DNA from 4 places in the Bacillus sp. WC2503 genome. Region 4 is predicted to be linked to each of the others. Evidence: riboswitches for the same ligand, from Rfam matches in the RefSeq annotation. Region 4 holds a riboswitch; each other region holds the start of a gene.

Region 1 (2,207 bases), 350 kb from region 4:
AATCTTTATTTGCTCCAGGAGGCGCTTTAGAAAGTCTTGTATTTAAGTTTGAAGTTCCAGGCTTACACAATTTAGTAATGAAAGCAGAGCCGATAGTAAATAAACCAACGCCTTATGAAGCAATTTTGAAATTAGATGTTTTATCAGCGACTGGAACGGCAATTTTAATTGCTTGTATTATTTCTATCTTTATTTTGAAAATGAGTGCAAAAGATGCAGTAGCGACATTTAAAGAAACGTTAAACGAACTTAAGATGCCAATTCTATCTATCGGATTCGTATTAGGATTCGCATTTATCGCAAACTATTCTGGTCTATCTTCTACATTAGCGCTAGCGCTAGCAGGAACTGGCGGACTATTCCCTTTCTTCTCACCATTCCTAGGTTGGATTGGTGTATTCTTAACAGGATCCGATACGTCTGCGAACGCACTGTTCTCGAATTTACAAGCAATTACGGCGCAGCAAGTTGGCGTATCTGAAGTACTTCTCGTTGCGGCAAATACAACAGGTGGTGTAACAGGTAAGATGATTTCTCCGCAATCGATTGCAATTGCTTGTGCTGCAGTTGGACTTGCCGGAAAAGAGTCGGATTTGTTCCGTTTTACAGTGAAGCATAGTTTGTTCTTCGTTATTATCGTTGGTATTATGACGTATGTACAGGCATATTATTTAACGTGGATGATTCCATAAACAATAAAAGAAATAAACTTTTCATTTTTCAGATTATCGTGTATGATGAGAAAGTATTGAAAATTAAATCAGTGATAAACTAGGGGTGCCTAACGTATGCGTAGGCTGAGAGAGAAGCGCGTGAACTTCTTAACCCTTTGGACCTGATCTGGCTCGTACCAGCGTAGGGAAGTTAGCGGCTTTACATAATGATGTCTTTTATGAGCCAGGTCCTTATTTTTTTATGGACCTGGCTCTTTTTGTTTTGGCATACGCTGGCCATATCTCGTCCTTGTCACGTACAGGGGGGCAACAAAGGTTATGAAACAATCTGTTTCAGCTGAACAAATTGAATTGAAATCGAGTTTACCAGGAAGTAAGAAAGTGTATGTAGATGGACCACGGGAAGGTATGAAAGTACCGATGCGTGAGATTGCACAAAGCGATACGAATGGTGTCCAAAATCCGCCCATCCGTGTGTATGATACGAGTGGTCCTTATACGGATCCGGCCTATAAAGTGGAGCTGGAAAAGGGGATTCCAACGCCGCGTCATTCTTGGGTCATGGAGCGCGGGGATGTAGAGGCATACGAAGGGCGTGAAGTAAAACCAGAGGATGACGGTGTGAAAGTGGCTTCGAAACATACACCTGTTTTCCCGCAAATGGATCGTAAGCCGCTTAGAGCGAAGGAAGGTGCAAATGTTACGCAAATGCACTATGCGCGTAATGGCATTATTACGTCTGAGATGGAGTATGTTGCGATTCGTGAAGGAGTGGAGCCTGAGTTTGTTCGTAAGGAAATTGCAGAAGGTCGTGCGATTTTACCAGCGAATATTAACCATCCGGAAGCAGAACCGATGATTATCGGACGTAACTTTCATGTGAAGGTAAATGCAAATATCGGAAACTCTGCTGTATCTTCTTCTATTGCAGAAGAAGTAGAGAAGATGACATGGGCAACGCGCTGGGGTGCAGATACGATTATGGATTTATCTACAGGTAAAAATATTCATACGACGCGCGAATGGATTATTCGTAATGCTCCTGTACCGGTTGGAACTGTGCCCATTTATCAAGCGCTTGAGAAAGTAAACGGAATTGCAGAAGATTTAACGTGGGAAGTGTACCGTGATACGTTAATTGAGCAAGCGGAGCAAGGCGTTGATTACTTTACGATTCACGCTGGTGTATTACTTCGTTACATTCCAATTACTGCAAAACGTACGACAGGTATCGTTTCACGCGGTGGTTCGATTATGGCGCAGTGGTGTTTATTCCATCATAAAGAAAACTTCCTATATACTCATTTTGAAGAGATTTGTGAAATTATGAAGCAGTACGATGTTTCATTCTCGCTTGGAGATGGATTACGTCCAGGTTCGATTGCAGATGCAAATGACGAAGCGCAGTTCTCGGAGCTTGAAACGCTTGGTGAATTGACGAAAATCGCTTGGAAACATGATGTGCAAGTTATGATTGAAGGACCTGGACATGTACCGATGCACTTAATTAAAGAAAATATGGAGAAAGAACTT
Region 2 (2,207 bases), 1.1 Mb from region 4:
GGATTACACCCAGCCACACTTACTGCTAATAAAGCAGCTAACATAATTTTTAAACCTTTTTTCATTTTCTGCCGTCCTTTCTATATATCCATGGTGCTGTTATTCTTGCCATAAACTCCACGATAAAATACAGGCATAATGTCACCATGACGATAATTGCTGCAACACCAAATACTCGAGCAGTTAAAAAGGATTTTGTAGCTCTCGTAAGCATAACCCCTAACCCTTCACTTGCACCGAGCCATTCTCCGATAATTGCCCCCATCACGCTATATGTAACTGCAATTTTTAAACCCGAGAAAAAGTATGGGAGCACTGCCGGAAACTTTACTTTCTGGTAAACTTGCCATTTCGTTGCTTTCATTGTTTGCAACAATTTCAACATATTTTTATCTACAGTTTGAAAACCTTCTAAAATACTAAGCGCAATTGGGAAGAAACAAACGAGTATGACGACCATTACTTTCGGCAACATCCCATATCCAAACCAAATAATAAATAACGGTGCAAGTACAACGATTGGAATTGTTTGCGAAATAACGAGCAACGGATTTATTAAAATACGAAATAAAGGTATCACGTCCATAATAATTGCAATACTCGTCCCAAGTAAAATCGCAAAAAATAGTCCGATTATAACTTCCTGCAGTGTTTGCATCGTATTTGGTAATAGTAAATCCTTCATTCCAATTAATTCTTGAACAATGGCAGAAGGCTTTGGTAAAATCCACGGTTCGATTTTAAATAATGAAACAGATCCTTCCCATATCGCAATGAGAAGGATAAGCCAAATTGTTGTAATAAGTTTAGATTGCTTCTGGTTTTGCATATTCATCACGGTACTTCCAAACCTTTTCATCTATCGTTACACCAGTGCTTGGACGATAATGGATTTTAATAGAAGTAATCACTTCTTCAGCTCCAGCATCGACGCAAGCTTGCTGCGCACGTTTCACGACATCAAGAAGTACATCTAATTCTCCTTCCAACGTTGTTTCCATTGCTCCTACTTCATAACGAACTCCCGATTGTTGTATAACTTCAATTGCTCTATCAACAACAGAATATACATCTTTTGTTTTTGCTTGCGGTACTACTGAAAATGACATTGTAACTTGTTGTGACATAATAAAATCCCCCTTATAAAATATGTTTCCAAAAAAAGAAAAGGCTTTCCTACCATGTAGGAAAGCCTTGTATACAAGTTATTCTATAATAACTTATGCTACATCACTTTAAAGTAACTCCCTACGCTGGCATTATCCAGATCAGGTTGAGGGTCGATGTATACTTACATCCTCTCAGCCAATTGGCTCCCCGGTTCTTAATTCGTTCTCATTGTAGCATGATTTATTTTATTGAACAAACAAAAGCGTACATAATCATTTCATTACTTTTGGAAAATATCCAACTTTTTCACCATGAGCTAATAACAGCTGAATAAATTCTTTATTAATCGCTGGCACTATCAGCTCTTTTTTCTTAATCCATTCATTTGTTCTACGAGTACCCATGACAATTTCAGATTGCTGTGCTCCATCTCCTGCAACTTGAGAAGCAATTAACTCTGCTATTTCTTCATTTCCTTTTGCTAATTCAAGCCCGATATTTACATATTCCGAAAGTGGAACCATTTCAAGATTGTATCCACATCCCTCAATTAGCTTTATAAAATGTTCAAATTCAACTTGATGTGGATGACAAATATGTAACGTCTCTCCTACAATTTTTGGATCTTGTAAATACGATACAATCGACTTACTGGCAAAGTCAATTGGTGTAAAATCAACTTTCCACTTCACATTTGGTGCCTTTCCAATTAGAAGCATCGTTTTAATAAGACGATAAAATGCATTTCCTTCAATGTTTTGTTGGAACGAACCCGTTTCTGAATGACATGCTAGGTTACCTGCACGATAAATGTTCCCTCGTATACCGCTCTTCAAAGCTTCACGAACAAGATTTTCCGCCTGTAGTTTACTATCGGAATACACATTCTCTAACTCTACATTATAATTGAAATCACCTGTTTCCATATATGTATCCCATTGCTCTACCGCTAATTCTATCGGAATACCAATTGTAGAGATAAAGTGGAATGTAGCACCATTCTCGGCTAACGCTAGCATACGGCTCGTGCCTTGGACGTTCACATTTTTAAATTGTTTTACATCTCCAAAATGTCTTACATCTGCACCGCAATGAAT
Region 3 (2,207 bases), 2.1 Mb from region 4:
TGAAGGAGAAAGAAATAGTTAGTGGGATTCAAATAATTGGTGAAACTTTAAAAAATGAAACTTGGAGTTGAGAAAATGAGAATTGGCGTTATTATGGGAGGAGTATCCTCTGAAAAACAAGTATCAATTATGACTGGAAATGAAATGATTGCACATTTAGATAAAAATAAGTATGAAATCGTTCCAATTACGTTAAATGAAAAAATGGATTTAATTGAAAAAGCGAAAGACATTGATTTTGCATTGCTAGCATTACACGGAAAATACGGAGAAGATGGTACGGTTCAAGGGACGCTTGAGAGTTTAGGTATTCCATATAGTGGCAGCAATATGTTATCTAGCGGTATATGTATGGATAAAAATATTTCGAAAAAGATTTTGCGTTATGAAGGAGTAGAAACACCAGATTGGATTGAACTTACAAAAATGGCGGATCTAAAGCTTGATGATTTAGATAAGTTAGGATTTCCGTTAGTGGTAAAACCAAACTCTGGCGGCTCGAGTGTTGGCGTAAAGATCGTCAATGATAAAAATGAATTGATCTCAATGCTGGAAACTGTATTCGAATGGGATTCTGAAGTAGTAATTGAGAAGTATATAAAAGGTGACGAGATTACTTGTTCAATTTTTGATGGTAAACATTTACCTATCGTTTCAATTCGACATGCAGCTGAGTTTTTTGACTACAATGCAAAATACGATGATGTTAGTACAATTGAAGAAGTTATTGAACTTCCAACTGAAATTAAGGAACGTGTAAATAAAGCGTCATTGGCTTGTTATAAAGCATTAAAATGTAGTGTTTATGCAAGGGTTGATATGATGGTGAAGGACGGAATTCCATATGTAATGGAGGTTAATACATTACCAGGGATGACCCAATCAAGTTTACTGCCAAAAAGTGCAGATGCCGCGGGGATTAATTATAGTAAACTATTAGATATGATAATTGAAACTTCATTAAGAGTGAGGAAAGAAGAAGGTTTTTAAGATAATTATACAATTAAAACTTTTGATAGTTCCACGAAGTATGCTATGATAATTACAATACGACAACTAAATATTTATCCACTAGGGGGGCCTTTTGTAGGCTGAGATCAAACATAATTTTGAGACTCTTAGTACCTGATCTGGTTAATACCAGCGTAGGGAAGTGGGAAGACGATTATATTTAAAGAATACATTAATATTGTCTATTTCACTTTCTTTACGCCTGTAAAGAAAGTTTTTTTTGTTTTACAGATTTAATAACTGTGGATAAATACATATATTTTATACATTATTGGAGGAATTTAAATGACTTTTTCACAAACATTACGTAAAGAAGTAGATTCTATTTGGGAGGCAAGTTTTCATCATCCTTTTGTAAAAAAACTTGGTGAAGGTACGTTAGATTTGGCAAGTTTTCGTTATTACGTACTTCAAGATTCATATTATTTAAGTCATTTTGCTAGAGTACAAACTTTAGGAGCTGCAAAGGCTCTTGAATTAGAAACGACAGCTCGCATGGCACACCATGCTCAAAATACATACGAGGCAGAATTATCATTACATGAGAATTTCGCAAAGAAATTAGGAATTACGGAAGAAGAAAAAGGTCATTTTATCCCTGCCCCAACTGCATATGCGTATACTTCACATATGTACCGTGCGGCGTATGAAGGGCATTTAGGGGATATTATCGCAGCAATTTTACCTTGCTACTGGCTATATTATGAAATTGGTGAACGTTTAAAAGAATGTCAGCCAGAAGAGCCGATTTATAAAGAGTGGATTTCTGCTTATGGATCTGATTGGTTCCGTACTTTAGTTGAAGAGCAAATTACACGATTAGATACTATCGCTGAACAAGTGACAGAGTCTGATCGGAAGCGTATGAAACAGCATTTCATTATTAGTAGTCAATATGAATATTCATTTTGGGAAATGGCTTATACATTAGAAAAATGGCCAGTGGATACAGAAGTAAAAGATGTAATTGGATAAAGAGTAGAGGTATTGTTATACATATGTATGGATAATACCTCTTTATATGATTTCAAAAAAGGGGTATCGCAAAAAAGACGTATCAATCTAAGTGCGTCTTTTTTTCAATTTTCTTCAATTAGCAATTTCATGGAGAGCTTGCTGAAAAAGTAGAATGAAAAGCCCTAATCAGGGCTTTTTTTGTAGGAATTTCTTAACCGTCATTGAGTCCTGTCACTAGT
Region 4 (2,207 bases):
ACAAGTCATCGTGAACTTCATTACGAATGCCATACGTTATACACCGAATAAAGAGGATATTATTATTTCTACAATAGATGAGAAAAATCGTATAAAAGTGTGTATTGAAAATAAAGGTACTCATATTGAAGAAGAGCAATTAGATAAAATTTGGGATCGTTTTTATCGCGTGGATGCAGCACGTCATCGTTCACAAGGTGGAACAGGGCTTGGGCTTGCTATTTCAAAGAATATTTTAGAACTGCACGATGCTGAATATGGGGTAAAGAATACAGAAGATGGTGTGTTATTTTACTTCTACTTACTGAAAAAAGCGTAGATCATACATGCTACGCTTTTTTTTAAGTTATTTTCATATTATCTTTACCTAATCTTTATTTTTAAGAGATATAATCTTGTTAGAAAAAGAGGTTATGTAAGGAGTAGATTAGCCATGAATAGCAATTTACTAGGTGTGATGGTATTTATTTTTCTTTGTGCATTTATTGTATTTATTATCGATATTACTCATTGAGAATTTTGATATAAAAAAGGGCGCTAGTTAAGCGCCCTTTTTGTTTGCATTTATTTGATAAGCATTGATGCTTTTGAATAAGCGTGGTGAAGTGATAAATAAAAATATAAGTAAAACTGTACATAGAATAAAAGAACCAAGCATTGTGCTGCCATTTACGATTAATGAATATAGCACAGCTGATTGACCTTTCGGTGCATATTGTCCCCAGAAAATAATACCGGCAATAAAGTGACAGAAGTAACGAGCTAGACTACCGATAAATGTAGCAACGATAATGAATCCAATTACTTTCTTTCCTTGGTTTTGTTTTGATGAAGGTTTATCTTTATGGCTACTTAAGTTTGATTGTTCGTTGCCATTCGCATTAGATGCTAAAAGTGCATTTTGAATTGGACGATAGAATAACCCGGCAAATCCGATAAAAGCAAAGGCAATGAAGTACTCAATGAATGCTTGAACTGGTGTTAAAATGTAGGCATCACCTACGACAATTTGTAACAGTCCCCAAACTAAACCACCTAAGAAAGCTGATTTAAAGCCCCAGCGGTAAGCAATAATAAAAATAGGAATCATAGCGAATGAGATAGAACCGCCTGTTGGAAGTTTAATTGATAATGGTAAAATGTCGATGACCATGGCGAAGGCTGCAAGAATAGCAGATTCGATCATCGCTTGTAAATTAGTGTTACGCATGTTGTCTCCCCCTAAATCCAAGTTGTACAAAAAAGAATAGATATCATAGGAGGATACGAAATACGTAAATAAAAATGAGGTATGTATTTCGGACGTTTGCACAATCCCTGCGTTAGCATTAACTAACAGGTTCGAAGGGTCGGAACGAAGTGTTCCCTCTCAGCGGCATGGCTCCCCCAGTGATAACGAGATTCTTTATTTGCTATTGTTTATTGTAAGCGAAATGGATGAGAATGGCAAACGAATACAGTATGACAATAATTGAAATACAATTGTAGCGAAATGTTAATAAATATGAAGCAAAAGGGTATAGTACAAGAGAAATTGGGTGTGGTATAATTTTTTTGAAAATAATTATCATTCTCTTCTGAGGGGGAAGGTTATGAGCTTAGTAGATATTAAAATTGGAGAGAAAGTGTTAGTAAAAAGTATTCAGTCTTTAGATCAGCTATTAAAGCGTAGACTAGCTGCTTTCGGTCTTGCTGAAGGAAGCGAACTTCGCCTGAAACAGAAAGCGATGTTTAAAGGTCCTTGTACATTGGAGTGTCGTGGACAGTTAATTAGTATTCGTCATTGTGACGCGAAAATGATAAAGGTGGAATTAGCGTGAATAAGGTAGCTTTGCTAGGGAATCCGAATACAGGGAAGACATCATTATTTAATGCACTTACTGGTTCTTATGAATATGTAGGAAACTGGAGCGGTGTAACAGTAGAAAAGAAGGTTGGTAAATTAAAAGATAGACAAGGAACATTAATTGATTTACCAGGTGTTTATGATTTAAATCCAGTTTCACGTGATGAAGGTGTTGTAACAAACTTTCTATTAACAGAAGAATTTAATCATATGTTAAATATCGTAGATTCCTCGCAGTTTGAAAGAAATATGCATTTAACGTTGCAGTTACTTGAATTTGGTAAGCCAGTCTCAATTGGTTTAAACATGGTTGATGTGGCGAAGCAAAGAGGAATTGTAATTGATGTAAAACGATTATCAG

Evidence for each region. A riboswitch is a leader RNA that binds a small molecule or an ion and turns the genes downstream of it on or off. The one in region 4 is predicted to bind thiamine pyrophosphate.
Region 1: linked by a shared signal. The riboswitch ahead of thiC (phosphomethylpyrimidine synthase ThiC) and the one ahead of thiT (energy-coupled thiamine transporter ThiT) in region 4 are both predicted to bind thiamine pyrophosphate.
Region 2: linked by a shared signal. The riboswitch ahead of ACUN26_RS26205 (MTH1187 family thiamine-binding protein) and the one ahead of thiT (energy-coupled thiamine transporter ThiT) in region 4 are both predicted to bind thiamine pyrophosphate.
Region 3: linked by a shared signal. The riboswitch ahead of tenA (thiaminase II) and the one ahead of thiT (energy-coupled thiamine transporter ThiT) in region 4 are both predicted to bind thiamine pyrophosphate.

The regions. Positions count from the first base shown of each region.
Region 1 covers NZ_JBQYMD010000001.1:4,358,205-4,360,411, reverse strand. Annotated here, with positions in the region: gene lldP (L-lactate permease) at 1-692, shown strand, start outside; TPP riboswitch at 764-879, shown strand; gene thiC (phosphomethylpyrimidine synthase ThiC) at 993-2,207, shown strand, end outside.
Region 2 covers NZ_JBQYMD010000001.1:5,087,422-5,089,628, reverse strand. Annotated here, with positions in the region: gene ACUN26_RS26215 (ABC transporter substrate-binding protein) at 1-65, opposite strand, end outside; gene ACUN26_RS26210 (ABC transporter permease) at 62-835, opposite strand; gene ACUN26_RS26205 (MTH1187 family thiamine-binding protein) at 807-1,127, opposite strand; TPP riboswitch at 1,229-1,330, opposite strand; gene ACUN26_RS26200 (non-ribosomal peptide synthetase family protein) at 1,383-2,207, opposite strand, start outside.
Region 3 covers NZ_JBQYMD010000001.1:1,917,266-1,919,472, forward strand. Annotated here, with positions in the region: gene pdxR (MocR-like pyridoxine biosynthesis transcription factor PdxR) at 1-71, shown strand, start outside; gene ddlB (D-alanine--D-alanine ligase) at 76-990, shown strand; TPP riboswitch at 1,064-1,169, shown strand; gene tenA (thiaminase II) at 1,297-1,986, shown strand.
Region 4 covers NZ_JBQYMD010000001.1:4,004,595-4,006,801, reverse strand. Annotated here, with positions in the region: gene ACUN26_RS20645 (sensor histidine kinase) at 1-319, shown strand, start outside; gene thiT (energy-coupled thiamine transporter ThiT) at 542-1,210, opposite strand; TPP riboswitch at 1,297-1,398, opposite strand; gene ACUN26_RS20635 (FeoA family protein) at 1,593-1,820, shown strand; gene feoB (ferrous iron transport protein B) at 1,817-2,207, shown strand, end outside.